One region of the Pseudoalteromonas sp. SCSIO 43088 genome, then DNA from elsewhere that is predicted to be linked to it. Evidence: predicted binding sites of a transcription regulator. Region 1 holds the regulator's gene; the other holds the start of a gene.
The links. The regulator LexA, encoded in region 1, represses DNA repair genes until DNA is damaged. The targets are predictions, from matches to a motif close to TACTGTATNNNNATACAGTA.

Region 1 (16,216 bases):
TGCTCAGCAGTAAGATCCCGCGAACCTTCACGAATTTGATCTAAAAGGGTTTCGAGAACATGAGTAAAGTCTGCAACAGCACTAAAGCCAAAGGTACCGCTACCTCCTTTTATTGAATGCGCAGCGCGAAAAATTGTATTTATGGTCTCTAAGTCTTCTTCGCCAGGCACTAAGTTTAATAACTCAGCCTCCATAGCGTCGAGTCCTTCGAAGCTTTCTTCGAAGAATACTTCAAAAAATTGGCTTAGATCTATACTCATGCCCCGCTCCTATTATTAGCGAATCACTTTTTTCAATACCGCTAACAATTGCTCAGGATTAAATGGCTTAACAATCCAACCAGTTGCACCAGCAGCTTTACCTTCAGACTTTTTATCAAGACCCGACTCTGTAGTCAGCATCAGTAAAGGTGTGAACTTGTAATTAGGTAAGCTACGTAATTCACGAATAAGGGTAATACCATCCATTACCGGCATATTCACATCAGAAATAACAGCATCAAAGCCTTGTTGTTTTGCGATATTTAAAGCTTCGCTGCCGTCTTTCGCTTCTGTCACATCAAAGCCAGCTTTTTTAAGCGTAAAACCAACCATTTGGCGCATAGATGCAGAATCGTCTACTGCTAAAATTCTTTTCATAAAAACCTCTTAATTGGCATTCTCAAGCACAAGATAATGGCTTAAGCCCAAACTATTAATTGCCTGTTGCAACGGCTTACTCTCGCCAACCCAAATAATTTTGTGTTGCACCGAAAGTAAATGCTTCTGTAATGCACATAAAAGCTGAATTGATGCTGTGTCAGCACGGGTCACTTCACTGATATCCAAACAGATATCATCATTTGCTGACAACTCTTGTAGCAAATCTTGATGGAGTGTTTCGACCTGACTAATAGCTAATTCTGTAGGGAGCTTTAACATTACTTATACCTTCCCTGCTTTAAACAATTCATAACAAAAGCTTAGACTGACTAAATAAAAATGCCATAATTTGAATCAAAAAATAGTAAAATTTTTTAGTAGCTTAGACATTTATATCAAAAAAGGAAGCTTTTCTTTTGCGGAAAATGACTCCCTTAACCAAGAAAGTTTACTTTGCGTAATAATCTGCTATTTTTTTGAACTCTTCAGTCAAAGTTGTGGCGTTTATTAATGGCACGCTGCCTTGTTTAAATTCAGGCTTAAAAATCGCACGTACCGAGCCATCGCCATCAACCATCACTACCGACGCGCTATGATCAACTGCATACTCTTGCTCATCACTATCGTTAATTGCGTAAATTAAGCCAAGCTCTCTGACAAATGGAAAAAGCTGTTTGTGTGGGCCTGATACTGCAAGAAAATCAGGATTAAAGTAATCAATGTAGGCTTTGCGTTTTTCGGTTGTATCACGTTTTGGATCTACGGCAACAAACCATACCTGCACTTTGTAATCTTGGCTTAACTGCTTTTGTACTGCCGTTAGTTTCGCCAATGTCATTGGACATATATCAGGGCAACTGGTGTAGCCTAAAAAGACCAAATTCCAATGCCCCATAAACTGACTGTTATCAGCGGGCGCACCATGTTGATCGGTTAATAAAAACGGACTAATCAGCTTTGCTTGCTCATAAACCAGTGCTTCGACTTCAGGAGCGGTGTTGTTTTTACCACAACCGGTTACAAACAATACCGCACTGAAACATAAAAAAGCGACGATTCGCGTCATAAAACTAACCATTTATCAATGAATAAGGCGATAAAGAGTAGCATTAAATGCACGATTGAAAAACGAAATAAGTCCATTGCTGTATCATCTTTTGGGGCAATTTTTAGTTTTAACGCTTTATAAATGAATATCGCGTTTAAAACGCTTGCACCTAATAAGTAAATTAGCCCTGACATGCCAATTAAATAAGGCAGCACACATACCAAAGCAAGCAAAATGCTGTAGCCAACAACGCAAGTTTTACAAAATTCGATACCGTGAGTAACAGGCAACATAGGGATTTTTGCCCGCTCATAATCGCTTTTACGTGCAATCGCCAAGGCCCAAAAATGCGGGGGAGTCCAAGTAAATATAATCATCACTAACAGCCAAGGAGCCGCGGCCATATGGCCTGTTTCAGATACCCACCCTAGCAACGGCGGCATAGCACCTGCCAAACCACCAATAACAATATTTTGCGGTGTGGCACGCTTTAAAAATGAGGTGTAAATAAAGGCATAGCCGACAAGCGCAAACAAAGTAAGAATGGCGGTGAGTGTATTCGCCCATACCATAAGCATAACAAAACCTAGTATTCCTATAGTTGCAGCAAAGCTCAAAGCATGTTGTTTACTGAGCCGACCTTTTGCCACAGGACGATGACGTGTACGTGCCATTTTGCTGTCGATTTCACTATCAACAACATGATTGATCACGGCAGCAGCAGCCGACAGCAAGCCAATACCTAGCAAACTTGCAAGCTGCACAAATACCCCTCGCCCAACATCGGGAGCCAATGCCAAACCAACCCAAGCAGTTAGTACAAGCATGGCAACTACTTTAAATTTACTGATAGCTAAGTAATCTTTAAGTAACTCTGAGCTTTGAATAAATAATGATTTTTCTGAGCTTAGTAATAATGCCATCACAGCCTCCTAGGTTCTTATTTTTAAGTGGAAGCATAGTCTTACCATGCTAAGCAGTAACAATGCGGCCATTAGGTTGTGCGCAAGCGCTACACTTAATGGGAAGTGCCAGTGCACAACAGCTAGACCTAAACAGATTTGGCACAACAAAGCGATTAATACAGTGACTGTGCAGTGCTTAATTTTTCGAGAGTAACAGCGTGAATATATGCGCCACATGATCAGCGCTAACACCACACAAGTAACCAGCGCCCAAATACGGTGTAGCAGATGAATAGACATACGCGCCTGCTGCGATAAAACGCCATATTCATAGGTGCTGTGCTCAAGCGGTAGCTGAAACACACTCTTCAAAGAAAACGGTTGTCCGTAGCTACACAGCGGTAAGCCATTACAATGCGGAGCGGCGTAATTTGCTGCAAGCCAGCCACCCAACGCAATTTGCAGTATTAGCACCACCAAGCCCACCAGCGCTAACTGATAATATGGCTTTGCGCCGCTATCACTGCTAGCAACAGGGTCGGTCTTTAAACGTAGATACAATAAAAACAGCAACGACAAGATACTAAAACCGCCGAGCAAATGCCCCATAACAACCAAAGGCTGTAGGTTCATAGTGACAGTCCACATGCCCAATACGGCTTGGAATACCACCAATAATAATAGTGCTAATGGCAGTTTAACCGGCGTATTTGGATATTGGCGTTTTAACCAGGCAAAAACAAACAAGGCTAAAATAAGTAAACCAAGGGCACCGGCAAAATAGCGATGGATCATTTCTTTCCATGCTTTTGCTGCTTCAAACATCATATCAGGGTAGTTTTGTTCAACATGTAACAAAGCAGTTTCATGTTTTGGCACAGTTAAAAATCCATAGCAACCAGGCCAGTCAGGGCAACCAAGCCCAGCATCACTCAGCCGTGTATAGGCACCAAGCCCAACAACTAAGATAGAGAAGAAAACCGTAATTAAGACTAAATATTTATAATTTTTATACATCTTTATCCCCTTAATGAGGTTTAACTTGAACGCGCATAGTTAAGTAGTTTCTTTAAGTCTTTAAGTAAGCCTTTTTGAATCAGTCTGTTTTGTTCTGGCTCAGCCGTGTAGGGGTAATGCAAAACCACTAAGCCCATGTGATCAACCAAGTATAAGTCTCCCGCTTTGAGCGCAGGACTTACTGCTAATTGACGCCAATTTGCCGATACCTGCTGTTGATTTGTCAGTACCGCCACATCCACTTTTTGCTGATTTTTACCTAAAGCGACATATAGGTTATCTAGACTGGCTAATTGGTTTGCACAAACTTCACTGCACTCTTTTGGGTAATTAAGCGCAATTGTCCATTGTTTAGGATCGCCTTGTTGCCAATCAGCTAATTTAACTTCTTCGCTTAAAAGCTCACCATGATTACTCGAACCACTCGGTAACCACTCAAGCTTTAATGCTGCATAAGCAAGTGCCAGCGGCACAAAACAGCATAAAACGAATAAACTAAGCGGGTTTATTTTCATAACCTCTCCTTCTCATCGCAAAATAAGCAATAACAACACACGCTAAGCCGATTAATAACCACTGCACGGCATAGGCGTAATGTTTTTCTGGCCCCATCACGACACTCTGGTAATGCGGGGTTGCAATACCATCTGCTTCATTGCGATAACCAATAAAGTCTTGTAAGGGCTTTGCTAATTGAGCACTAAAAATTGCTAAGTCGATGCCTTGAATACGCTTAGGCCAGCCTTGCTCTGCACCAATCTCATCGGCAAGTGTGAAACCTTGTAAGCTGCCTTGTTTCAATTGCACAGTAGCCGTAAAGCTTGTTGATTCTGGCCACACAACGGTTGGCAACTGGCTACGGTTTGTTGGAGCTTTTAGCCAACCAAAGTTAACGATTAAAGGCACGCTTTCACCTGCAATTGTCATCGCTACTAGTAAGTCATAGCCCACTTGCCCCTGATAAATTTGATTATCAAGCAGCCAGTACTGTTGTTTATTTACCTCGCCAGAGACCTTGACTTGCAAGCCCGTTTTATTCAGCTCTCTAGGTAAACTTTGCAGCTCTTGCCAGCTCAAAACTCCTTGCTCTTTCGAAACGGCTAACTGGCTTAGTTGCTGCTGTTTTTGCTCGCCTCGCTGGTATTGCCAAACGCTTAGTCGCAAACAAATAAGCACTGCAAGTATCACAACGCAAATTGCGATAATTGAGCTAAGCTTTTGTTTACGCCATAAAATTAACTGCATTTGGAATACCTAATATGATTAAAATCATTATTGTTTTGTTATTACTTTATATTCTGTTCAACCTATTTAGAGCGCTGTTTGTGATGATGTCAGCAAAAGAGCACTCGAAACCCATGTCGCATTACTTAGGTCGTCGAGTGCTGTTTTCAGGTATTGTGCTGGTGCTCATCATTGCCGCAATGAAATTGGGCTTTATTCACACCAACCCGTCGCCGCTTCACAAAGCTACAGCACGTACACAAACACAAATAAACACAACCACACCACATCAACAAAGTGCCAATACCAAGCAGCCGCTTGAAAGGCAAAATGCTTTTCACTCGTGAAGTGGCCTTTAAAAATTCTCAGCAGCACCACAAATAAAATAATGGTGCCTAGTGTCACGTGCATACCGTGAAAGCCAGTTAACAAGAAAAAGGTATTCCCATAAACGCCCGCATCTAAGGTCAAACCTAAATCTTGGTAAGCATGCATATACTCGTAAACTTGTAAGCCAAGGAAAATCACACCTAACAGCACGGTTAAAGATAAAAATACCTTTAGGGCGCCGCGCTTATTGTTTTCTATCGCAACATGAGCAAAGTGAATTGTGACCGATGAGGTAAGCAGAATAAGCGTGTTGATCAGAGGCAGACCTTGCCAGCCCATAGCCTGTGTGGTCTCGCCCGCTGGCGTAGTTAATAGCGGCCATACGGCTTCAAAGGTTGGCCAGAGCACTTCATTGGTCATAGCGTTATTACCAGCGCCACCGAGCCAAGGCACCGAAATCATACGTGCATAAAAAAGAGCGCCAAAAAACGCCATAAAGAACATAACCTCAGAGAATATGAACCAGCTCATACCTTGTCTGAAGGAGCGGTCCATTTGTGCTGAGTAAAGCCCTTTATGAGACTCTTCAATAACGTTTCTAAACCAGCTAAAAACCATATAAATTAATATGGCAATGCCTAGATACAAGACATACTGGCCACTACTGCCCTCACCACTTACTTGCATCACAGTTAAACCAGCACCGACAGCAATTAAAAACATCGCGATGGCACCAACTATTGGCCAAGGACTCTCGGCTGGAACATAGTATTTTTCATAATTTTGATTCATTTTGTTTGCTCCCAATTAGCAATTAGCTTGGCGGCTTTTAATCGTTTTTAGCCACAACATGCCCGCTAATATCAAACACGGTATACGACAACGTCAGTTCCTCAACATCGTCGGGTAACTCTGTATCAACATAAAACAACAAGGTAAATTCCATTTCTTCACCGGCTTTCATTGGCTGCTGATCAAAGCAAAAACAGGCTATTTTATGTAAGTACTTTGCCGCTTTACCCGGTGATACTGATGGAATTGCTTGCATGACTTTGTCTTCATTACTGGTGTTCTTTGCTGAAAATTTAACTTCACGCATGGCACCTGGTTGTACCGCCACGCTGTATTGCTCAGACTGCACCTTAAATGGCGCGCCGCTTTGGGCGTGAGTGGTAAAGCTGACATCAACTTGGCGCTGTGTATTTATTGATTCACTCGCGCTCGCTTTTTCTAATGATGGCTTACCATTCAACCCTGTAACGTCGCAAAACACGTCGTAAAGCGGCACCATTGCAAAAGCAAATGCGAACATGAGCAAGCATGTAATCAGCAGTTTTTTTAGCAAAGGTGCATGGTTCATTACTTAATCTCCGGCGGTGTTTCAAAGGTGTGATAAGGCGCTGGAGAATCGACTTCCCACTCTAAACCTTCAGCCCCATCCCATACTTTGGCAGGTGCCTTTTCGCCACCTCGAGCACATTTAAATACCACCAATACAAACAACAGTTGCGATAAGCCAAATGCAAAACCACCAATACTGATAATGGCGTTAAAGTCAGCGAATTGCAGAGCATAGTCAGGAATACGACGCGGCATACCAGCAAGGCCAACAAAGTGCATAGGGAAGAACAACACGTTGACACTGATTAGCGATAACCAAAAATGCCATTTCGCCAGCGTTTCGTTGTACATGTTGCCAGTCCATTTCGGTAGCCAATAATAGGCTCCCGCCATAATTGAGAACACAGCCCCCGTCACAAGCACATAATGGAAGTGAGCCACCACAAAATAGGTATCGTGATACTGAAAATCTGCTGGTGTAATCGCAAGCATCAAGCCAGAGAAACCACCTAAGGTGAATAACACAATAAAGGCGATTGCAAACATCATCGGAATTTCGAAGCTAATCGAACCTCGCCACATGGTGGCCACCCAGTTAAACACTTTAACGCCCGTTGGTACCGAGATAAGCATGGTGGCGTACATGAAAAACAACTCGCCTGCCACAGGCATCCCTGTGGTAAACATATGATGTGCCCAAACGATAAAACTTAGCAGCGCAATCGATGAAGTTGCATACACCATAGACGCATAGCCAAATAGCTTTTTGCGCGAGAAGGTCGGTACGATAGTCGATATAATGCCAAAGGCCGGCAAAATCATGATGTACACTTCGGGGTGACCGAAGAACCAGAAAATGTGCTGGAACATCACAGGGTCGCCCCCACCGGCTGCATCAAAAAAGCTGGTTGCAAAGTATTTATCGGTCAACACCATAGTGACCGCCCCTGCTAGAACTGGCATAACAGCAATTAACAAGAATGCAGTGATTAACCATGTCCAAACAAATAGCGGCAGCTTCATCCACGTCATACCTGGCGCTCTTAGGTTGACGATAGTCACGATAACGTTAATCGCACCCATAATTGAGCTGATACCCATGATATGTACGGCAAACACAAAAAGTGCAGTGTTATCGTTGCTGTAAGTTGTTGATAGTGGTGCGTAGAAAGTCCAACCAAACGCAGGACCACCACCAGGCATAAGTAACGAAGCCAATAGGATTAAAAATGCAAATGGCAAAATCCAAAAGCTCCAGTTATTCATACGTGGTAAGGCCATATCTGGTGCGCCTATCATCATAGGTACCATCCAGTTTGCAAGCCCAGTAAATGCAGGCATAACAGCACCAAACACCATGATCAAACCATGTACGGTAGTCATTTGGTTAAAAAAGTGCGGATCAACTAACTGTAATCCAGGCTGAAACAGTTCAGCGCGGATCACCATTGCCATCGCTCCACCAATTAAAAACATGGTGAGTGAAAAAATCAGGTATAAACTACCAATGTCTTTATGATTGGTAGTGTAAAGCCAACGCTTAAAACCTTTAGCTGGATGATGATGGTCGTGATGCGCATGCCCTGTTGCTTGCTCGTTAATAACATTACTCATTAGTTCGCCTCCGCTGCTGCATCAATCGCGGCTTGAATTTGACTCGGTTGGATAACATCGCCGGTATCATTACCCCACGCGTTTCGCTTATAAGTAATAACCGCAGCAAGTTGCTTAATTGAAAGCTGTTTATCGAACGCTTGCATTGCTGTGCCAGGCTTACCGTGTAATACGATATCTATGTGATCTTTTACATCACCTAATACAATCGGGCTGCCTTTAAGTGCTGGAAAAACGCCTGGTAAGCCCATACCGGTAGGTTGGTGACATGCAGCACAGCTTGCCATATACACTTGTTCACCTAAGACCATAAGCTCTTCTTTCGGTAATGTTTGATCAAGCAAAGCAGCATCTGCTGCGGCCGCATTGGCTTTTTCTTGCTTGGCATCTGCAAGCCAATTAGCAAATTCATCTTCAGGTAAGGCTTTCACCACAACAGGCATAAAGCCATGATCTTTACCGCATAACTCAGCACATTGACCACGGTATACTCCTGGCTCGTTAATACGTGTCCACGCTTCATTGATAAACCCAGGATTTGCATCCTTTTTAACCGCAAAATCAGGCACCCACCATGAATGAATTACATCGTCTGAGGTCATTAAAAAGCGAACTTTTTTATTGATAGGAAGTACTAGCGGTTTATCTACTTCAAGCAAATAATGCTCAGTTTTCTCTGCTTGGTTGTCTATTTGGTCTTTAGGTGTAGATAGAATCGAGTAATAAGCAATGTCTTCGCCCATGTACTCGTAATGCCACTTCCATTGTGAGCCAGTCACTTTAATGGTGATATCGGCTTTAGAGGCATCTTCCATGGCAATTAAGGTTTTTGTGGCAGGCACAGCCATGGCGATTAAGATGACAAATGGAATGGCAGTCCAAAGTATTTCAACTTTTGTACTTTCATGAAATTGGGCAGGCTTGGCCCCTTTGGATTTACGGTGGTGTATTAAAGCCCAAAACATCACCGCAAATACGATGATGCCGATTACACAGCAGATAATAAATATCGTCATGTGTAACTCATAAACATTATTACTTATATCGGTCACCCCTTTACGCATATTGTATTGGCTATTTGCCAATGCAAGCTCAGGAAGTGCAAACAATATAAGCCACAAGGCGTAACGCAGTTTACCCATGTGACGGCTCCTTTAGATGCTATTGCAAGACGCAAAGCGAAAAGGCGATACAACAAGGTGCCCATTCGTTTTTCTTATTGTTCAGAGCGACTACGTATCATTTTGACCCACTTATGATACCGACCCCATGACTAACACCTCGCACATTTTTGTGTCTTTTTATTAATTAGGTGTTAATACAGTGTATTAACCAATTAGTTAAAAAATGACCAATAAGCAAGTTTTAATGATAATAAATGTTTATTTTGGTGCAGAAATAACAACTATAATCAGCGCTTTATTTAATGTTTAGGAGTAAGAACGAAATATAAAAAGAGAGGAAAACTGCGCTATATAAGGCTTTAAATGAAGAGTAAGGATTCACAAATCCTAATTAAGTAGTAAAATTTCAGTGGCGCACCAAATTGAGTCAATTTAATGCACCAAATTGGGAACGTTTACATCCAGTCAGCGTTACGAATAACACCTACCGCTAACCCCTCGATGTTGAACGACTCATGCTCAAGGTCAACCTCAATAGGCGAAAACTCTTCGTTCTCAGCGTGTAAAAGTACTTTGCGACCCGCTTTTTCTAGACGCTTAACTGTTACATCTTCATCGACTCGAGCTACAACTACTTGCCCGTTTTCAGCAACTTGTGTTCTATGTACTGCAAGCAAATCGCCATCCATAATACCAATGTCTTTCATACTCATACCATTTACACGCAGTAAGAAATCGGCAGCAGGTTTAAATAATGAAGGATCAACTTGGCAGTGACTTTCAACATGCTCTTGCGCCAAAATAGGTTCACCGGCTGCAACACGGCCAATTAAAGGTAAGCCTAGTTGCTCTGGCTCATCTTCTTCAATTAACTGAATACCGCGACTCGCCCCAGGCTTCATTTTGATCATGCCTTTTTTTGCCAGTGCTTTTAGGTGTTCTTCAGCAGCGTTGGCACTTTTAAAACCCAATGTTTGAGCTATTTCAGCACGCGTAGGTGGCATGCCTGTATCTTTAATAAAGACTTTAATTAGTTCTAAAATTTGCGATTGGCGTTTAGTTAATGGGCGCATACAACTGGTTTTCCATACAGTACATTTAACTGTGAGTATATACAGTTATTTGAAAATCGCAAATTTAAATTAACCCCATCATATTGCTACAAAACTAACATTGAACCACACCGAAAGATGCCATAAGGTATTAGCTTTAATTAGCAGGCTAAGGAAACACAATGAGTATTTGGCACCAACCAATCACGTTAGAGCTTTGCAAAGAGCTGGAACAAGGGATTACCGGTCAAGGCACTTTAATGAAAACTATGGGCATTGAGGTAACTGAAATTGGCGATGATTATTTAATGGCAACCATGCCTGCTATTCCTGAGCATCATAACCCTATGGGCATGGTCCATGGCGGAGCAAACGTTGTATTAGCAGAGACAGTGGCAAGCTATGCAGCCAATTTCGTGGTTGATTTCAATAAGTTTTATGCTGTTGGCCAAGAGATTAATGCCAACCACATGAAAGCGTCACGCAAAGGAACGTTAACAGCAACTGCGAGACCGCTGCATTTAGGTAAGCGAACTTCTGTTTGGGATATAAAAATTACCAATGCCGCAGGAGAGCTTTGCTGCGTATCAAGAATGACCGCAGCTGTTGTAGAGCGATAAATTCTGGCTATTTTTCAACAGGATAAATAGTAATTTCAATCCCTGCGCCAATTGCAGAGATACGTAACAAGGTATCGGCATGCAGGGGTTGGTTAAAGCATTTAGGCGAATTACCTGATTCAAAGCCTATATCAAATGTACGCTTTGAGCACGATAACCACTGTTTTAATGCATTGCGCGAGCAAGACTCAATAAGCTCGCAAAGCTGGTTAATTGCTTTATCTGGAGAGCTGATATCTGCGGTTGCTTCAATACGTGCTAGTTGGCGGTATTCATCTTGGTCATAATGTAAAACCATGGCGTTTTTCTTCAAATCAGCAACAAGCGCACTTATATCGTGCTTTGACTCAAGCTCCAGATCTACATTTAAAAATTGAATTTCCGACATACTCTCGTTTTTACCCTCTATTGATATCGACTGAAACTTTAACTCAGTTTTGTATATATACCAAATCTAGAATACAGTTAATGCGACATTATGCCGCATTGGCAATCTAGCTAAACAACCTAAAATAGCGCCCACATAACAATAATAACGGGGTAATAATGAATAAACGCCTGTTTAAGTATGCTCGTAAAGGGCATAAATGGCTTGGCTACTTACTTGCTTTGCAGATCTTTTTTTGGCTCTTAGGTGGGCTGGTAATGAGCTCATTACCACTTGAAAAAGTGCATGGTAAGCATCTGGCTAATCGCAGTTTAAGTAGCCCATTTTTATTGTCGGACTACCCTGCTTCAATTGATAAAATAACAGCGCAATTCGAGCAAATCGAGGGTATTAAATATAGCCATTTTTTAAATACCCCGATTATAGAAGTTACATCCTTTAGCGGTACGTTTATTTTTGATGGCAGAACAGGTGCTAAAATGCCTGCACCGAGTAAAGCGCAAATCATTGAAAATGCGCAAGCTCACCTGCTTATTGACGCAAAAATAACGCAAGCGCAGTTATTAACAAAAGGGCCTAGAGAAGTCGGTCACAAAGCCAATGTTTGGCAAATTAGCTTCGATGATTGGTTAACAACAACCTTATATTTAGATAGCCAAACCGGTAAAGTTATAACTGTGCGCAGCACCCTGTGGCGCATTTTCGACTTTTTCTGGATGCTACACATTATGGATTATGATGAGCGTGAGAACTTTAACAATCCACTACTCATCAGCTTCTCAGCCACCAGCGTACTATTTTGTATTACAGGAGTTCTCTTGTTACTACAAAACGTTCGAATTAAACGTAAAAAGCCAGCTACACGTGTTGGTCAATCAAAATAGGATTGCCATCTGGGTCGGTGATAATAAAACTCGCGTCACCGGCCTTTTGTATTTCTAATCCTTGTTGCTGAAATTGTGCAGCTAATTGCTCAAAGGTTGCAAATTCATCCAAAGCTTCGGCATTTTGATCCCACCCAGGATTAAAGGTCAGCATGGTTTTATCAAACATACCTTGAAACAAACCAATCAAATGTTCACCGTTTTTCATAATTAGCCAATGCTGCTCTATCTCCCCAGCAAACTCTTTGAAACCTAGCTTTTCATAAAACTGCTTTGAAGCACGAATATCTTTTACATTTAGACTTACAGAAAAAGCACCTAATAACATGGTTGTAATTCCTTTAATAAAAACGGCCTAACAACTATAGCTGAGTTGAAAAACTTTTCCTTTTTAGAATAGTCGCTCTAGAATAGCTGTTCCTGTAGTTCACTGATGTGATGGATATGCGTTTATTTCTATACTTAGCCCTTTGTTTTATTTTCACTTTTCCTATATCCGCTAAAGAGTTTTCGAGCTTTTACAGTACCAAAAAGCATTTAATTAAGAATCTACCAAGCAATAGTAAAAGCTTATATTGTGGTTGCGATATCAAGCGCCAAGGTAAAAAACTTGTGCCAGACCCTGATGCGTGTGGCTATATTCCTAGAAACTCTGTCACCCGTTCAGGAAAAGAGAATGCTCGCGCAAAAAGAATAGAGTGGGAGCACATTGTGCCTGCCTGGGAGTTTGGTCATCAATTACAATGCTGGCAGGATGGCGGTCGCAAAAACTGTAAAAAGGTCAGTGAAAAGTTTCGTCAAATGGAAGCTGACATTAATAACCTTGCCCCCGCTATAGGCGAGATCAATGCTGACCGTTCAAACTTTCGCTACGGTATGGTGTCAACATCAAGTGCAAGTTACGGAGCATGTCCCGTAAAAATCGATTTTAAGCAACGCGTATTTGAGCCACCCATTTATGCAAGAAAGCAAATAGCCGATACCTATTTTTATATGCAAAAAACCTATGGCTTAAAAATATCTGATAAACAACGTAAATTATTTGAATCGTGGCAAAAGCTTGAAATAGCTGAAATTAGCAATCGTAAGTCTTTATAACTAGCAGCACATTCGTTTACATTTCAGACGCTATAATTTATTGCTTTCAGATTAAGTAATTGTTAGTTTTTAAACAATTTATATAAGAAAGGAAGCACCATGTTTAAAAATAACAAACTCGCTTTAGCTGTCTTCTTAGCGGCTTCAGGCATTTCTTTATCTGGCTGCGGCGGTGGTGGCTCATCGAGCAATACCGATACCACGAATCCACCACCAACAACTTCTGAACCCACTTGGACGGCTGGTGTCTTTGATCCATCAAGCGAATTTAAAGATCAATGCACTGTACCGCGAACTGGCAATGATCCATATAACGATAATCAACCTTACCCAGATACAGCAGGCTCTGAGTTTACTGAGAAGATGTGGCTACGTTCATGGAGTGACGAAACCTATCTTTGGTACGATGAAATAGAAGACAATGACCCAGCTAACTTCAGCTCTGTCGCCGCTTACTTTGATCAATTAAAAACCTTCGAAAAAACAGATTCTGGTGCTTATAAAGATCAATTCCATTTCAGCAGGCCAACAGAAGAGTATTTTCAAGAGTCGCAATCAGGTGTGGTTTCTGGCTATGGTATCAATTGGGCATTTATCAGTAATGTTCCGCCACGAGAGTTACGTGTAGCCTATTTAGAGAGTGACTCACCAGCTGCAAATGCAGGCTTACAACGCGGTGATACTATTTTAATGGTCGACGACGTCAGCATTGACACTAATACTCAACAAGGCGTAGATATTCTAAATGAAGCGCTATTTGGGCCGACAGCTGGCGACTCGCACAATTTTGTTGTACGCAGTAATGATGGCACCGAAAAATCGTTTACTCTAATCGCAGGTAATATAACCCAAACACCTGTACAAAATGTCGATACTATTACCACAGGAGATGGCACTAAAGTTGGCTACATGCAGTTTAACAGCCATATAAGTATTGCTCAGCCTGAGCTGATAAGTGCTGTGAATAAGTTCAAAACCGACAATATCGACGAGCTTGTGATCGACCTTAGATACAATGGCGGTGGTTTATTAGCGCTTTCTTCGCAACTTGCCTATATGATTGCAGGTCCAGCTAATACGAGTGACTATTTTTACTATCAAGTCATTGAAAATGACAAGCAGCCCGAGAGCGACCCATACCCGTTTATTGATATTGAAGTCGATTATTCTACTTTCGAGGGAACAGGTAACACACTACCTGACTTAAATTTATCGAAAGTCTATGTACTCAGCACTGATAATACATGTTCAGCATCAGAAGCACTTATCAATGGCTTAAAAGGCATAGATACTGAAGTTATTTTAATAGGTGGTAAAACCTGCGGTAAACCATATGGTTTTACCCCAACGCATAACTGTGCAACCACTTACTACACCATTCAGCTAACGGGTGTGAATTACAAAGGCTTTGGCGAATACTCTGACGGCTTAGTACCAACTCCTTCACCGCAATTCGATGCAGATGTAAAAGGCTGTGAACTCGATGACGACTTTAACCACCAGTTAGGTGATAGTGATGAAACACTTCTGAGTGCAGCGCTTTATCATATTGAGAATGATAGTTGCCCAGTGGTAACGCAAAGTGCCACAGCTAAGCAAGCGACAACCTCATCTTATGCTGCTGATGAAGCTGGTATTGCGCTAAAAGCTAATACTACACTTTACAAAAATAATATGGATTTAACCCGTCCGCTACCAGCTAAGGAAGGTGATAATGAATAAAGCACTGTTCTTAACCTGCACCTTACTGGCAAGCATAGCAGGCTGTAAAAGTACTCAAGCAGAGCAACCGCAAGATGCTACGCTTGTTCGGGTAAACCCGGGAGTGATTACTGATATACAGCAGGCTATTCAGTCTGCTAAGGGCGGTGCACTGGTCACCTTAGCCGATGATGTGTTTACTAAAAGCGCAGAGTTACTGATTGACCACGGCACCAACAAAGGGCCTGATGGCCTGCCAATTATGGGTGCCCATTCAATTCCTTCTGAGAAGTTTGTGTTGCAAAAAGCAGGTGAGCAATGCCTGCTTTACTACCCCAAAAAAGAGCTCCGTATTCCACTTCCTAATGTAGAGTGCGAAGTTAACTAACAAAAGGCGCAGCTTAGGCTGCGCCTTTTACATCATAGGCTTTGGTGAGGGCCAAACACCTCATAATGAATGCGTTCACTTGCAACCCCAATACCTAGTAGTTGCTCTTTTATCATTGCCATAAATGCGATTGGGCCACACAGGTAAAAGTCACCTTTGCTTATTGGTAAGCTGTCAGCGACGTGGTTTACATCCATTAAGCCCGCAAAATCGCCCCCCTTGCCATCTTTAAACCAGGTAACACAATGTAATGAAGCGTGCGCTTGCTGTTGCTTAAATAAGTACTCTTTAAAGGCAAACTGCGTTTCACTGTCGCAAGCATGCAGGTAATGAATTGGCTGATTAGGTTGATTACTTAATAGTGTTTCGAGCATCGCCATCATCGGGGTTTGACCAACTCCCGCTGAAATCAATACAACAGGCGAGTCAATTTCGCGAAGCACAAAGTCGCCTGCGGGTGGGTAAATTTCTACCTCATCCCCCTCACTTAAGCTATGTAGGTAGTTAGATACCAAGCCTTCTTTTTTCACGCTAATACGGTAATTACAACTATTACTTTGCTGCGATAAAGAGTATTGCCTCACTTGCGTTAAATCACTGTTTGCAGGCGTTACTTTAATCCCTAAATATTGGCCCGGTAAATACGCCACAACAGGCTTTGCATCGGCAGGCGTTAATGTGAAACTACAAATTTGCGATGACTCCATACGTTTTTCTGTAATAGTGAAAGTACGGGTACCAAACCATCCTCCCGGCGCCTTTTTGGTTTTTTGATATAGCGACATCTCCTCATTAATACATACATCAGCTAATAACGAATAAGCTTCACGCCATGCATACT
Region 2 (16,216 bases), 410 kb from region 1:
AGATAAACCAAAATGGAAAATATCAACTAACTCTAAAATAACTTGTTCTGTATCTGGGGTTTGTTTCTTCCACCACTTCCAACCGTAGTGGTCAAGCATTTCAGCACACTCAACCCAAATTGCACGATACCATTCAAAACCTTGGCTAAACCATTGCTCATGAACTTTGGTATTCATCGCATTTTGCATCTCGAGCATAACAACGAGTTTTTGTAAATTAGCAGACATTCTTTATCCCAACTTGCATTTTTTATTTGCCTATATACTACAGTTAAATTTGAGTTTGATGTAGGTAAAGATGAAATAAATCCCGCAACAATCAGGTCATCTTTGCAGTTGATAAAAATAACCGAGGAAGCCCATGTTTAAATCTCTACTCATTAGTGCACTGTTTGTACTATCAAGCCAAGTTATCGCTGCAACTGCGACCAATATTGCGGAGTCAGCAGAGCAAGTTAGTCCGTTATTACCTGGCTTAACGGTGCCAAATGTTGAATTGAAAGACCAATACGGTAAAACCGTCTCGCTAGCTGAGCGCTTTAAAGAAAAAACTACCGTGCTGATTGTTTATCGTGGTGGCTGGTGCCCATATTGTTCAAAACAATTGGCCAGCGTGCAAAAAATAGAGAAAGAATTAGCAAGCTTAGACGCGCAACTAATTGCCGTTTCACCAGATAGCCCTGAAAAACTCGCTGAAACAAAAATTACAGCTCCTAGCTATCAATTGCTTTCTGACGACAGCCTTACTTTGGCGCAAACGTTAGGTTTAGCATTTTATTTAGATGACAAAACAGCAAAGATTTACCGTAATAAGCTTGGGGTTAACTTTGTCTCGTTAGAAGGTGAGCCAAAAGTAGCACTGCCAGTACCCGCAGTATTTGTGATAGATACAAATGGGTTAGTTCATTTTCAATACGCCAACCCAAATTACAAAGTACGCTTAACAGAAGATTTATTACTAGCCGCTGTTAAATCAGTGAGCGAGCAATAAATTAGCTACCGATAAGCAGGATATGCTTCTGCTTATCGGCTTTGTGTAAATTCTTGCCAAGATTCAATTAAATCAACAAAATCTTCAAAGCCACAGCCACTGCATAAGCCTTCTTCTTCAAGCATTAAATCATCATCTTGGTAGGCAACTAAGTCTTCGTTGTCTTGATGTAATGCATGCGCTTCGAATAGCGCTTCGTCTTTACTTAAGATCAAATCAATTTCTTGACCTTGTAAGGTTAAAGACTCATGACTGCTCTTAACAGCAGAGATCAACGCTTGCACCATCGCGATTTTTTCTTTTCCGACTTCTTCGTTTAGCCAACGGCCTACAATGGCGTGTTCAGAGGAAATTTTAATGCGTAAACCGCTAATAGGGTCGCGGATAAATTGATATTCCATGGAGGGTACTCTTAATACGTTATCTACTAATTATACCGTTTGCAGCTAAACGTGGCGAGTTTAGTCGCCTTAAAACAACTCGAGCGCCTAAGTGGCGCTCGAATTTGTGCTATTTAAAATAGCTAGAGTCGCGATTTGAAGCGCGCAGCATCAATAATCGCCCATAGGTATACGATTGGCAGTAAAATAAAACCAACTGCCACATAAATTAGTGCACCACTAATAACCCATGCTAAAAAGAATGCAATAGCCGCCATTAAACGACCTTGTACCAATTGCCCTAAACCGGGAAAAAAGATATTACATATTGCTGCGATTACATTACCGCCAGAACCTTGCTCTGCCATACTAACCTCTGTAGTTTTTAATGATTATACTTTTTATAATCACACTTTATGCCAACTTATTATGACTTACAAATCAAAGTGTTAAAAAGTAGCGTTATTTTGATTTTAGTTCTTTTAGCTAAAAATCGGTCAAATTCACAATTTTTATACTGCAATTTTAATAACTTGCCAAAATAGCTGTTTATAAAAACAGTATTTTATTTAGCCTTGCATAAACACCTGTTATACTCCACCCATTATAGATTGAAAAGGCGTAACGATGGACGTTTCTGAATTACTCGATGGCTTAAATGACAAACAACGGGATGCAGTCGCAGCCCCATTGCAAAATATGCTGGTACTTGCAGGTGCAGGTTCTGGTAAAACTCGAGTACTTGTTCATCGCATCGCATGGCTCATGCAAGTTGAGCAAGCTTCTGCATACAGCATCTTTGCGGTAACCTTTACTAACAAAGCCGCGAAAGAAATGCGCACTCGTGTAGAAGAAACGTTAAAAGCACCTGTTGGTGGTATGTGGATTGGCACTTTCCATGGCTTGTCTCACCGAATTTTACGCGCCCATCACCGTGAAGCAAACTTGCCTGAAAGCTTTCAAATCTTAGATTCTGACGATCAACAACGTATGATCAAACGCTTACTTAAAGCGATGAACATCGATGATAAAAAGTGGCCAGCAAAACAATTTGGTTGGTATATCAGCGCGAAAAAAGATGAAGGTCTACGTCCTAAAGACATTCAAGCCTACGATATTAATGAGCAAATGATGCTGAAAGTCTATGCTGCATATCAAGAGGCTTGTGACCGTGCAGGTTTAGTCGACTTTGCAGAAATACTGCTGCGCTGCTACGAAGTACTTAAGAATCACCCTACTCTTTTACGTCACTATCAACAGCGTTTTGCCCACATGCTGGTAGACGAGTTCCAGGATACCAATACAATCCAGTACGCTTGGTTAAAATTACTCGCAGGTAACACCAACAGTATTATGATCGTAGGCGATGATGACCAAAGTATCTATGGCTGGCGTGGCGCAAAAATTGAGAATATCAAACGCTTTTTAACTGACTTCGAAGCCGAAACCATTCGCCTTGAACAAAACTACCGTTCAACGGCAACAATATTAAAAGCGTCAAATGCGCTGATCAAAAACAATGCTGAACGCATGGGCAAAAGCCTGTGGACTGACGGCAATGATGGTGAGCCTATTTCTGTTTACGCTGCGTTTAATGAATTAGACGAAGCGCGCTTTGTTAGCAGCAAATTACGTAGCTGGCTAAATGCAGGTAATGCATTACAAGACGCCGCCATTTTATACCGTAACAATGCGCAATCTCGTGTACTCGAGGAAGCAATGCTACAAGAAGGCTTAAAATACCGTATTTACGGCGGTATGCGCTTCTTCGAACGTCAAGAGATCAAAGATGCACTGTCGTATTTACGTTTAGTGGGTAACCGTCAAGATGATGCTGCTTTCGAGCGCGTTATTAACACCCCAGCCCGCGGCATTGGTGATAAAACGCTAAGCCATATCCGTGATTGCGCGCGCAATGAATCATTGCCACTTTGGTATGCCGCAAAGGCTATTGTAGAGCAGCAGCATCTATCTGGCCGTGCAGCAAGTGCCGTCACTAAATTCTTAGAACTTGTTGAGCATATCGAAGATAAAATCAGCGATCTCACCTTAGAAGAGCAAGCGAAATACGCCATTCAAAGCTCGGGGTTAATGGCAATGTATCAAGCTGAAAAAGGTGAAAAAGGCCGTGCCCGCGTAGAAAACTTAGAAGAGCTTATTAGTGCCTGTGGTCAATATGAACTCCCTGAAGATGAAGAGTTCAGCTCACCACTACAGGGCTTTTTGGCATATACCTCACTAGAGTCTGGCGAAGGTCAAGCTGACGAGCACGAAGACGCGGTACAAATGATGACTCTGCACTCAGCAAAAGGCCTAGAATTCCCACTGGTATTTATGGTTGGTGTTGAAGAAGGCATGTTCCCATCACAACAAAGTAATGAAGAGTCTGGTCGTTTAGAAGAAGAACGCCGCCTCTGCTATGTTGGTATGACTCGCGCGATGGAAAAACTATATATTAGCCACGCAGAAAGTCGCCGTTTATACGGACAAGAAAAATACCATAGCCCATCACGCTTTTTACGTGAAATGCCTGAAGACTGTATCGAAGAAATCCGTATTAAAACACAGGTTTCAAGACCGCCTGCGGCAGGTCGTTTTAGTCCATCAGTAACACATGCCGCATTTGAAGATAGCGGCTTTAACTTAGGACAACGCGTATTACACGCCAAGTTCGGCGCAGGAACCGTACTCAATTACGAAGGCAGCGGCGCACAGTCACGTATTCAAGTGAACTTTGACGACCTAGGCAACAAATGGCTTGTAACACAGTATGCAAGACTTCAAGCCTTATAATGAGTATTTAACAGCACTGTGTAATGATCTGGTGATTGCAAAGCATCGCCAGCTTGTCATTGTGCAAGGCAGCCAAACTTGGTGCTACCAGTTTGCAAACCAATTAGCGCTTAAAAATAGCTATGTTTTCAGTAGCAGCTCATTATTAGCAAATAGTGAGTTTCCAAAACATGCTCACCAAATTCTTGGCCAAGAGTTTCATCACGCAATTTTTGATGGTTTTAGCGGCTTATATGCCGATAAACTAGCCGCGCTTGCAGGTACCGTAAAAGCAGGCGGTGTACTGATATTATTGCTGCCCGATGACGATAAGTGGCAAGACCCAGCACTCACAAGTATTACCTCTTATGGCGAAGAAATTAAACACAGCTTTTTTAATCAGCGTTTTTTCGCCAAGCTAAAATTGCAGCCACATTATTTTTCTGAGCACTCGCTTCCTATTTACCAATCAGTATCGTCAGCAACTGCAGAGATAAATTATCAGCAACAACAAGCATGTGTTGAGCAAATTATTAAAACCGCAACAGGGCGCGCTAATCGCCCTTTTGTGATCAGTGCAGACCGAGGTCGTGGTAAGTCAGCTGCTTTAGGACTTGCAGCAGCAAGTCTTCAAGATAAAAAAATCCTTATTTGTGCCACCCAAGCCAAAGCCGTACAAACAAGCTTTAAACATTTAGCCGCTGAGCTTGGTGTTAGCAAAGAGCAAAACTGTAAAGAACTAGCTAACCTTAGCTATATTGCGCCAGATATACTGCTACATGAAAAGCCTGATTGCGATCTGTTATTTGTCGACGAAGCTGCGGCGATTCCGGTTCCTATGCTATTAGAGATACTAAAAAGTTATCCACGAATCGTATTTGCGAGCACTATGGTTGGTTATGAAGGGAATGGGCGTGGTTACACGTTACGTTTTTTACATTACTTACGTAGCCAATATAAATCTCTAAAGACTATTACTTTGGATGAGCCAATTCGTTTTGCTAAACATGACCCTCTCGAAAATAGCCTACGCGAACTATTACTACTCGATGCAAAGTACCTAGATACGCAGAGTGGTAAGTCTTACCAATTTGAAAACATAAGCAAGGATCAACTCGTTGAAGATGAGCAGCTACTTAGCCAAATTATGGCGATACTGGCGCTGGCTCATTACCAAACCACGGTAAACGACTTACGCCAATTGCTTGATGCCCCAGAGTTACAGCTATCGATCTGCAAACAAGAAAATGCATTAAAAGCCGTTTGCTTAATCGCTATTGAGGGTGGCTTAGCACCAGAAATCGCAGAGCAAGTAATAAAAGGAAAGCGCAGGCCTCATGGTCATTTAATGGCGCAAACTCTGACTCAATTGAGCCGAAATACAGAAGACTTGTGTAAACGCTCAGCGAGAGTTGTGAGAATAGCTGTTGCACCTGAATGTCATCAACAAGGTATTGGCTCAGCCCTGTTAAACTACTGCGAAAGCCAAATAAATAATTGCAGTTATTTTGGTGCCAGCTTTGGCGCAAATGCAGCGTTAGTTAAGTTTTGGCAAAGTAATGGCTTTAATATTGTTAAGCTTGGATTTAGTCATGACAAAGCAACGGCCGAACATGCTGCTTTAGTGATTAAAGCGTTAGATAAGCAAAGCACAGATAGCACAGCACTCTTAATAGAGGAATTTAAACAAGACCTGTCTTTGCAACTCCTTGGTCACTTTAGCTCACTTCCTTGGCAGCTTATTGCAGAACTATTCAAAGGCTTACCAAAAACTGACTATTCTACTGCCTTAAATACAAGAGCTGAGCGACTGTTAACCGGTGACATTAGCCTCTTCCAAGTACAGCCATTGCTATGGAAAATGATTTGGAGCACACCAATTAGTCTAAATTTATTAGATGAACATACAAAATTCATCCTTATTCGACTAGTATTACAGCAAACCTCTGTAAATAGCTTAATCGAAGAAGCCGGTTTTACAGGTAAAAAAGACTTAGACTCACAGTTCAAAACCGCAGTGCAAGGTTGGTATGCTCACTATAAATCACTTCAAAATAACAGCCATTAAGTGTTTATGTATTTGTACCTTGCTGCTACCTCAGATAGCTTTAGCTGAACACGCACAGCCTACCATTAAACTCGGGATGTCCACTGCGCTCACCGGACCTGCTAAGCAAATAGGCGAACAACTGGCGCTTGGCAGTAATATTTACTTTAATAAAATCAACAAAGAAAACGGTATTAATGGGCAAAATATCGATCTGATATTAGCTGATGATGGCTACGAGCCAAAAAATACCGTAGTGAATACACGCGAGTTTTTATTTGATCAAAAGATCCATGCGATTTTTGGCTCTATGGGCACACCAACAGCCCATGCAATTAAGCCCCTGCTAGATAGACACCGTATTCCATTTCTCATGCCATTTACAGGCGCTGACTTTTTACATAACAGCTCAATGCCGAATGTATTTAATCTTCGTGCGAGCTACCAAGATGAAGCCATAGAGCAAATTAACTACCTAGTTAAGGAGCGTAAGCATGAAAAAATTGGCTTAATGATCCAAGCCGATGAGTTTGGTTATATGGTAGAGAGCAATCTCGTTAACGCCCTAAAAATACATGGTATTAAACCTGTAGAAGTCACGCGATTTAAGCGCAATAGTGATGATATTTCAAAAGCTTTAGCGCTTCTAAAAGAAAGTAAGGCAACCGCAATTTGTTTAGTCGGCACCTACGAGCCTCTCGCTGAATTTGTTAATGCAGCGAACAAACAAAGCTTCAACCCAGACTATACTTCAGTATCTTTCGTATCGAGTCATGACTTATATCAGCGAGTTAAACAGCCAGCCAGCATTATGGTCACTGAAGTGGTTCCCGACCCTAATAACTGTAAAAATCCTTGGTGTAAGCAGTTTATTGAAGATATCGAGCCTTATCACACGAGTGCGAATAGAATTATATTTGAAGGTTATTTGAATGCCGTTGCATTGGTTAGCGCTGCCCAAAAATGTCCAACGCCTCTAAACAATCAATGTCTGCTGACTGAGCTAAATCGCCTCTTTACCGACACATCAGATTTCGCTGATCTATTTAACACTCACACTTCTGGAAATAACAAAAAAATCTACCGCTCATATTTTAAAAGTAATTAGGTTAAACTACGACTAAATTACAATAATGTTCTATGCTATAGAGACTTAACAAGGCTTTGAGGGAAATATGGATCTGATTAATTTTCGAGTTGGCCAAAAGACCATTTCACTAAAAATTCTCGATATTCTTCTAACTGAGCGTTACGAAGGAAATTTAACGTCGTTGCCAAATGAAAATAAAAGCTTCATTGGGGTTAAAGATTATATGGAAACCCCAACGCCTATCTTTGATTTAGGAATTGTATTAAACAATCACTCAACCAAAGAGACCAATGCCGAATTATCCGACCTTTTAGTCGAAAGAGAAAAAGACCATTTAGATTGGCTAGATGCCTTAGAAAATAGCTTAGTGACAGGTGCACCTTTTACAAAAGCCACAGATCCAGACAAATGTGCATTCGGTCGTTGGTATAACAACTTTGAAACCGATAACGAAGACTTACAAAGTATCTTAGCCAAGTTTGATAAGCCACACCGTGAATTACATGCTATGGCCGGTGAGTTATTAGAATTGCAAAAAAGCCAACCTCACGACAAGGTGATTAGCCTATTTGCAGAGAAAAAGCGCCAAACATTCAACCAGCTTATTAGATTGTTTGAATCGGCACGTGAGCAGATCATTCTTGATTACAAGCCAATCATCATCTTCACCACAAAAGACGGCGTAACACCTCATATAGGCCTTCTAGTCGACAAAGTAGAAGACAATATCAACGTAAAAAAAGAAGACATCAAACCGTTAGACCAACTTACCTCGGTTGGTTTTGATGTTGATCCGCAAACTAAAAACATGATGCGCGGACTAATCAAAATGAAGCATAAACACAGCTTATTATTAGACCCAAGTGCCATCTTCCGCCCAGAGCACCTCATGCGCCACGAAGCAGAAGAAACCGAAGAGTATGGGCTTTTTTAGTCCCTAGTTAGCGAGTTAGAAAGAGTAAAGTTAGTGAGGGGAAAGTTGAAAGGTCTGGCGTAGGTTGGGTAGAGCGCAGCGAAACCCAAGGCAGAGCTATCAGCTTTCAGCCGTCAGCGATCAGCCGCGAGGTGTGGGTGTTTGGTGCTGCGTCTTCCTCTAACGAAGGTTCTAGGTTCTAGGCAAAGTGTACTTGTAGGAATGGCTTTAGCCATGAATATATTTTTTGGTCTAGATTCGGCACTGAAGTGCCTCCTACGGGGGTTGTTGCTGAGGGTGACTCAGTTACATAACAACCCGGAAGATCAACTAACATCTATTATCTGACGTCTCTTGTCTATTTGGCACTGAAGTCCCCCTACGGAGTTTGTTGCTGAGGGTGACTCTGTACTAAACAAACCAACAGTTCAACTTTACCCTTGCTAACTAACAACTCGCTAACTATTTAGCCGTGAATGTGTTTGTTATGGTCTGATTCGGCACTGAAGTGCCTCCTACGGGGTTTGTTGCTGAGGGTGACTCTGTACTAAACAACACCACAGTTCAACTTTACCCTTGCTAACTAGCAACTCGCTAACTCGTTGGGTTTCGCTGCGCTCTACCCAACCTACCTGAAGAATGAATAGGGCACGTTGTATGGATAGCTCTAGACGCAAAAAAGCCCGACTCTTTCGAATCGGGCTTTCTCTTATTTGGAGCCTGGCGATGACCTACTTTCACATAGCAGCTGCTACACTATCATCGGCGCTGTTTCGTTTCACTACTGAGTTCGGCATGGGGTCAGGTGGGTCCAAAACGCTATTGTCACCAAGCAAAAGGCGTGGAAAGGATTCTCGACAAAGCGCGTAGCGCTTACGAGTCCTTTGCGCAAGGTGAACTGATTTCGCGTTAAGCGTTGCGGTTCACCCTACATAAATCTGGAAATCTGATATTTTCTTACAGCTTAAAGCTTATGGCTTACAGCTTCGTAAAATCTACTTTAGTTTCTTAACTTCTGTCTGTTACGCTGTCATAAAACGCGTTTGGCGTTGTATGGTTAAGCCTCACGGGTAATTAGTACAGGTTAGCTTAATGGCTCGCACCACTTCCACATCCTGCCTATCAACGTTGTAGTCTTCAACGGCCCTTCAGAGACTTTAAAAGTCTAGTGAGAACTCATCTCGAGGCCTGCTTCGCGCTTAGATGCTTTCAGCGCTTATCAGTTCCGAACGTAGCTACCGGGCAGTGCCATTGGCATGACAACCCGAACACCAGCGGTTCGTTCACTCCGGTCCTCTCGTACTAGGAGCAACCCCTCTCAATTCTCAAACGCCCACGGCAGATAGGGACCGAACTGTCTCACGACGTTCTAAACCCAGCTCGCGTACCACTTTAAATGGCGAACAGCCATACCCTTGGGACCGACTTCAGCCCCAGGATGTGATGAGCCGACATCGAGGTGCCAAACACCGCCGTCGATATGAACTCTTGGGCGGTATCAGCCTGTTATCCCCGGAGTACCTTTTATCCGTTGAGCGATGGCCCTTCCATTCAGAACCACCGGATCACTATGACCTACTTTCGTACCTGCTCGACGTGTCTGTCTCGCAGTTAAGCTGGCTTCTACCATTACACTAACCGTACGATGTCCGACCGTACTTAGCCAACCTTCGTGCTCCTCCGTTACTCTTTGGGAGGAGACCGCCCCAGTCAAACTACCCACCAGGCACTGTCCGTAATCCCGATTAGGGACCAACGTTAGAACATCAACACTACAAGGGTGGTATTTCAAGGACGGCTCCACAAAGACTAGCGTCTCTGCTTCAAAGCCTCCCACCTATCCTACACATGTAGGGTCAATGTTCAGTGCCAAGCTGTAGTAAAGGTTCACGGGGTCTTTCCGTCTAGCCGCGGGTACACAGCATCTTCACTGCGATTTCAATTTCACTGAGTCTCGGGTGGAGACAGCGTGGCCATGGTTACACCATTCGTGCAGGTCGGAACTTACCCGACAAGGAATTTCGCTACCTTAGGACCGTTATAGTTACGGCCGCCGTTTACCGGGGCTTCGATCAAGAGCTTCGTCCGAAAACTAACCCCATCAATTAACCTTCCGGCACCGGGCAGGTGTCACACCGTATACGTCATCTTGCGATTTTGCACAGTGCTGTGTTTTTAATAAACAGTCCCAGCCACCTGGTCACTGCGGCTCCCGTCCGCTTAGAGAGCAAGTCTCATCACAGATAGGAGCGTACCTTCTCCCGAAGTTACGGTACAATTTTGCCTAGTTCCTTCACCCGAGTTCTCTCAAGCGCCTTAGTATTCTCTACCTGACCACCTGTGTCGGTTTGGGGTACGATTCGGTATAATCTGAAGCTTAGAGGCTTTTCCTGGAAGTATGGCATCAACAACTTCACACCCTTGGGTGCTCGTCTCGTGTCTCAGTCTTAAGAGTCCGGATTTTCCTAAACTCTCAACCTACTCACTTTCACATGGACAACCAACGCCATGCTTGTTTAGCCTGCTCCGTCCCCCCATCGCAATTATACCAAGTACGGGAATATTAACCCGTTTCCCATCGACTACGCCTTTCGGCCTCGCCTTAGGGGTCGACTTACCCTACCCTGATTAACATGGGATAGGAACCCTTGGTCTTCCGGCGTGCGGGTTTTTCACCCGCATTATCGTTACTCATGTCAGCATTCGCACTTCTGATACCTCCAGCATACCTCCCGGTACACCTTCAACGGCTTACAGAACGCTCCCCTACCACTCATACAAAGTATGAATCCGCAGCTTCGGTGCATAGTTTAGCCCCGTTACATCTTCCGCGCAGACCGACTCGACCAGTGAGCTATTACGCTTTCTTTAAAGGATGGCTGCTTCTAAGCCAACCTCCTGGCTGTCTGGGCCTTTCCACATCGTTTCCCACTTAACTATGACTTTGGGACCTTAGCTGGCGGTCTGGGTTGTTTCCCTCTTCACGACGGACGTTAGCACCCGCCGTGTGTCTCCCGGATAGTACTTTACGGTATTCGGAGTTTGCAAAGGGTTGGTAAGTCGGGATGACCCCCTAGCCTTAACAGTGCTCTACCCCCGTAAGTATTCGTCCGAGGCTCTACCTAAATAGATTTCGGGGAGAACCAGCTATCTCCCGGTTTGATTAGCCTTTCACTCCTAGCCACAGGTCATCCCCTAACTTTTCAACGTTAGTGGGTTCGGTCCTCCAGTTGATGTTACTCAACCTTCAACCTGCCCATGGCTAGATCACCGGGTTTCGGGTCTATACCTTGCAACTATACGCCCAGTTAAGACTCGGTTTCCCTACGGCTACCCTAATCGGTTAACCTCGCTACAAAATATAAGTCGCTGACCCATTATACAAAAGGTACGCAGTCACCCTCGAAGGGCTCCTACTGCTTGTACGTACACGGTTTCAGGTTCTATTTCACTCCCCTCACAGGGGTTCTTTTCGCCTTTCCCTCACGGTACTGGTTCACTATCGGTCAGTTGGGAGTATTTAGCCTTAGATGATGGTCCACCTATATTCAGTCAAAGTTTCACGTGCTCCGACCTACTCGATTTCACTTAAGATGCATTTTCGTGTACGGGACTATCACCCTGTATCGTCAAACTTTCCAGAATGTTCCACTAACACATAATAAGCTTAAGGGCTGGTCCGGTTTCGCTCGCCGCTACTTCCGGAATCTCGGTTGATTTCTGTTCCTACGGGTACTTAGATGTTTCAGTTCTCCGCGTTCGCCTCTTACACCTATGTATTCAGTGCAAGATACCTGCAAGCAGGTGGGTTTCCCCATTCGGAAATCCTAGTCTCAAGCGCTTTTTACTAGCTTGACTAGGCTTATCGCAAGTTAATACGTCCTTCATCGCCTCCAACTGCCAAGGCATCCACCGTGTACGCTTAGTCACTTAACCATACAACCCAAACGGGTCTTTGTTAGTGACAGCTGTTAACTTCGCCAGAAGTTAATTCATCAAATAATGATGAGAATACTAAAGTAGATACCAATTAATCTTTCGATTAATGGCATATTTTTTACTTTTGAAAACTCTTTATAGATACGAATATCTATAAGAATTTTAATATCAGCTTTCCAAATTTTTAAAGAGCATATTAATTAGTTAAACCAAACGGTTTAGCTAACTAACAATCATCTGTGTGGACACTACGAACAAATAAGTTCTAAATCGTATAAGGAGGTGATCCAGCCCCAGGTTCCCCTAGGGCTACCTTGTTACGACTTCACCCCAGTCATGAATCACTCCGTGGTGAACGTCCTCCCGAAGGTTAGACTATCCACTTCTGGAGCAACCCACTCCCATGGTGTGACGGGCGGTGTGTACAAGGCCCGGGAACGTATTCACCGCGTCATTCTGATACGCGATTACTAGCGATTCCGACTTCATGGAGTCGAGTTGCAGACTCCAATCCGGACTACGACGCACTTTAAGTGATTCGCTTACCCTCGCAGGTTCGCAGCACTCTGTATGCGCCATTGTAGCACGTGTGTAGCCCTACACGTAAGGGCCATGATGACTTGACGTCGTCCCCACCTTCCTCCGGTTTATCACCGGCAGTCTCCTTAGAGTTCCCGACCGAATCGCTGGCAACTAAGGATAGGGGTTGCGCTCGTTGCGGGACTTAACCCAACATCTCACAACACGAGCTGACGACAGCCATGCAGCACCTGTATCAGAGTTCCCGAAGGCACCAAACCATCTCTGGTAAGCTCTCTGTATGTCAAGTGTAGGTAAGGTTCTTCGCGTTGCATCGAATTAAACCACATGCTCCACCGCTTGTGCGGGCCCCCGTCAATTCATTTGAGTTTTAACCTTGCGGCCGTACTCCCCAGGCGGTCTACTTAATGCGTTAGCTTTGAAAAACAAGTCCGAAGACCCGAGCTTCTAGTAGACATCGTTTACGGCGTGGACTACCAGGGTATCTAATCCTGTTTGCTCCCCACGCTTTCGTACATGAGCGTCAGTGTTGACCCAGGTGGCTGCCTTCGCCATCGGTATTCCTTCAGATCTCTACGCATTTCACCGCTACACCTGAAATTCTACCACCCTCTATCACACTCTAGTTTGCCAGTTCGAAATGCAGTTCCCAGGTTGAGCCCGGGGCTTTCACATCTCGCTTAACAAACCGCCTGCGTACGCTTTACGCCCAGTAATTCCGATTAACGCTCGCACCCTCCGTATTACCGCGGCTGCTGGCACGGAGTTAGCCGGTGCTTCTTCTGTAAGTAACGTCACAGCTAAGCGCTATTAACACTTAACCTTTCCTCCTTACTGAAAGTGCTTTACAACCCGAAGGCCTTCTTCACACACGCGGCATGGCTGCATCAGGCTTGCGCCCATTGTGCAATATTCCCCACTGCTGCCTCCCGTAGGAGTCTGGGCCGTGTCTCAGTCCCAGTGTGGCTGATCATCCTCTCAAACCAGCTAGGGATCGTCGCCTTGGTGAGCCATTACCTCACCAACTAGCTAATCCCACTTGGGCTAATCTTATGGCGTGAGGCCCGAAGGTCCCCCACTTTGGTCCGTAGACATCATGCGGTATTAGCAGTCGTTTCCAACTGTTGTCCCCCACCATAAGGCATATTCCCAAGCATTACTCACCCGTCCGCCGCTCGTCAGCAAAGTAGCAAGCTACTCTCTGTTACCGCTCGACTTGCATGTGTTAGGCCTGCCGCCAGCGTTCAATCTGAGCCATGATCAAACTCTTCAATTAAAAGTTTTTTTTGAAACCGAAGTTTCGTGCTCAATGAATTCTGAATTTTGATATCTTTCGATATCGAATTGACTGTGCTGAAACAAGTAAACTTGTTTCCGTTGGTCACTCAGTTAAATTGAGGCTCTAAATTTGTTTGCGTTACTTAGTAAACTAAGCTTCGCTGTTAGAACTCAATCTGTACGAGTGCCCACACAGATGATTGCTTTATATTGTTAAAGAACGTTTGAGATACTTTCGCGTCTCAAGGGCTGTGCATTCTACGCAAGCCGTTAATTTTGTCAACACTTAATTTTGAGAAAAGTTTATTTTTTCAAAACTCAGTCTTACTTGACTCAACCAACTCGTCGTTTTGCTTTTTTGTAAGCAGTCCGCCGTGTCGGTGGATGTGCATTATAGGGAGATCCGAATTGAGATCAACTGTTTTTTGAAGTTTTTATGAAAAAAATGACTGTTCGCGCAAATTACGAACGAAACGGGTAAAAATAGCACTAAAAAAGGCCCTAAAGGGCCTTTTAACGTTATTTTACTATGAGCTTCCAACCTACTTTTGCTTGTAGCTTGGACTCTAGTTGCAGTTCACTGGCCATTAATGGGTGATATTTTAACCAATCACCATCAAATGTCAGTGTGAGGGTGTTTTCATTAACACTGAGATCAATCGCTGGTAGTACATCATCTTGGCGACGCATTGATAAGATCACAGCGATCCGCACTACCCTTGTTAAGCATTCAGCGAGTACTTGATGACAGCCCAAGTGAGCAAAACTGTTTTTAACAAGATCAGCGCGATGCTCACAAGCAACAGCGGTAATTAGTTTATGCTCAGATTGCGAGAAACCTGGCATATCAGTGTTTTCTATAATGTAAGCTGTGTGCTTATGATAAAGCTTGTACTCTATTAGTAAGCCAATCTCGTGCAATTTTGCTACTGTTCTTAGCAATGCAATTGCATTTTCATCGATTGATTGCCATTGCCCCATCACGCTTTTTGCCAACTGCTCTGCAAGTTGCGCAACCCGACAAGCCTGTTTTTGATCTACATGATAGCGATTCATTAAACCATCAACTGTACGCTTGCGGATGTCGTGGTTATGAAGCTCTGGCACCATGCTATATAAAACACCTTCACGCAATGCACCGCGAGCAAGACCCATTTGTTTTATATCTAGAGATTCAAACAAGGCGATCAATATAGCGAGGCCAGAAACAAACACTAGACGACGCTCTTCACTCAAGCCTGGAAGCTCAAGATCAGCAATCGTTTCAAATTGCACTGATTGCTCTTTAATAGCGATAAGTTTATCAAGCGTTAAAAGCTCATCTTGGTTTTGTGCAACCATTATCTCTTGAATCGCTTGCACTGTGCCTGACGCACCGCTCGCAATTTGCCATCCGGTTGCTTGGTATTCATCGACAATTTCTGCAACCACTTCACTTGCCGCTTTAATTGCAGCAGCAAAGTTTTCGTTACTGAGCTTTTGATCTTTGAAGTAGCGTTCTAGGAAGGTAACACAGCCCATATGCAGGCTTTTATAATGAAGTGCATCAAAGCCCTGACCGATAACAACTTCGGTACTGGCTCCGCCAATATCGATAACCAGTTGTTTACCGCTGCAAGCTGAGGTGTGCGCCACGCCTTTATAGATTGTCTTAGCTTCTAGCTCACCGCTGATAACATTGATTTTATGACCAAGGATCTGTTCAGCTTTATGCTTGAATACATCAGCATTGCTAGCAAGACGTAAAGTTGCGGTCGCAACAATTGTGATGTTTTTCTGTGGTATGTCTTGCAGACGTTCAGCAAACAAGGCTAGGCATTCCCAACCTCGTTGCATGGCTTCAGTGCTAAGGACGTTGTTTTCATCAAGCCCTGCAGCAAGCCTTACTTTACGTTTGACTCGACCGATCGTTTGTAGACCGCCAGCAATCGATTTAGCGATCAGCATATGAAAGCTATTTGATCCTAAGTCGATTACTGCATACACATTTTTTTGCGGTTGAAGTTGCCCCACCGTTCAAAAACCTCTAGTTACTACTAAGTCTTCAACAACGGTCGTTTATTACGACCGTGATTTCTGGTAACTATTATTTGGTCGACGTCCGTTGTTATTACGATTACGTGGGCCTGTAGAATAGTTCCGCTTTTTCTGAATAGTAGGCTTAGTTAAATCATCAAGCAATGCACTTTTATCATAATGTGATAATGGAATGCTGTGTTCTATATATTGCTCAATTTCGTGGAGATTATAGGCATACTGTTCACAG

Region 2: a site for LexA is predicted at 1,915-1,934, ahead of uvrD (DNA helicase II). Genes of this name have one in related genera too.

The regions. Positions count from the first base shown of each region.
Region 1 is NZ_CP072675.1:3,611,763-3,627,978, forward strand. Features, by position in the region: gene J8Z28_RS16625 (chemotaxis protein CheA) at 1-260, opposite strand, end outside; gene J8Z28_RS16630 (response regulator) at 276-638, opposite strand; gene J8Z28_RS16635 (STAS domain-containing protein) at 648-920, opposite strand; gene J8Z28_RS16640 (SCO family protein) at 1,090-1,707, opposite strand; gene cyoE (heme o synthase) at 1,704-2,612, opposite strand; gene J8Z28_RS16650 (COX15/CtaA family protein) at 2,622-3,611, opposite strand; gene J8Z28_RS16655 (redox-active disulfide-containing membrane protein) at 3,632-4,126, opposite strand; gene J8Z28_RS16660 (SURF1 family protein) at 4,107-4,856, opposite strand; gene J8Z28_RS21930 (DUF2909 domain-containing protein) at 4,871-5,182, shown strand; gene J8Z28_RS16670 (cytochrome c oxidase subunit 3) at 5,082-5,957, opposite strand; gene J8Z28_RS16675 (cytochrome c oxidase assembly protein) at 5,995-6,525, opposite strand; gene ctaD (cytochrome c oxidase subunit I) at 6,525-8,120, opposite strand; gene coxB (cytochrome c oxidase subunit II) at 8,120-9,262, opposite strand; gene lexA (transcriptional repressor LexA) at 9,700-10,317, opposite strand; gene J8Z28_RS16695 (PaaI family thioesterase) at 10,479-10,916, shown strand; gene J8Z28_RS16700 (hypothetical protein) at 10,924-11,304, opposite strand; gene J8Z28_RS16705 (PepSY-associated transmembrane domain-containing protein) at 11,463-12,188, shown strand; gene J8Z28_RS16710 (VOC family protein) at 12,163-12,516, opposite strand; gene J8Z28_RS16715 (endonuclease) at 12,633-13,286, shown strand; gene J8Z28_RS16720 (S41 family peptidase) at 13,386-15,008, shown strand; gene J8Z28_RS16725 (hypothetical protein) at 15,001-15,375, shown strand; gene hmpA (NO-inducible flavohemoprotein) at 15,408-16,216, opposite strand, start outside.
Region 2 is NZ_CP072675.1:130,537-146,752, reverse strand. Features, by position in the region: gene J8Z28_RS00720 (dUTP diphosphatase) at 1-228, opposite strand, end outside; gene J8Z28_RS00715 (peroxiredoxin-like family protein) at 362-991, shown strand; gene J8Z28_RS00710 (YacL family protein) at 1,024-1,392, opposite strand; gene J8Z28_RS00705 (hypothetical protein) at 1,515-1,739, opposite strand; gene uvrD (DNA helicase II) at 1,999-4,164, shown strand; gene J8Z28_RS00695 (GNAT family N-acetyltransferase) at 4,142-6,211, shown strand; gene J8Z28_RS00690 (ABC transporter substrate-binding protein) at 6,174-7,298, shown strand; gene J8Z28_RS00685 (CZB domain-containing protein) at 7,366-8,214, shown strand; rRNA gene rrf (5S ribosomal RNA) at 8,912-9,026, opposite strand; rRNA gene J8Z28_RS00675 (23S ribosomal RNA) at 9,247-12,129, opposite strand; rRNA gene J8Z28_RS00670 (16S ribosomal RNA) at 12,408-13,948, opposite strand; gene gppA (guanosine-5'-triphosphate,3'-diphosphate diphosphatase) at 14,470-15,963, opposite strand; gene rhlB (ATP-dependent RNA helicase RhlB) at 16,012-16,216, opposite strand, start outside.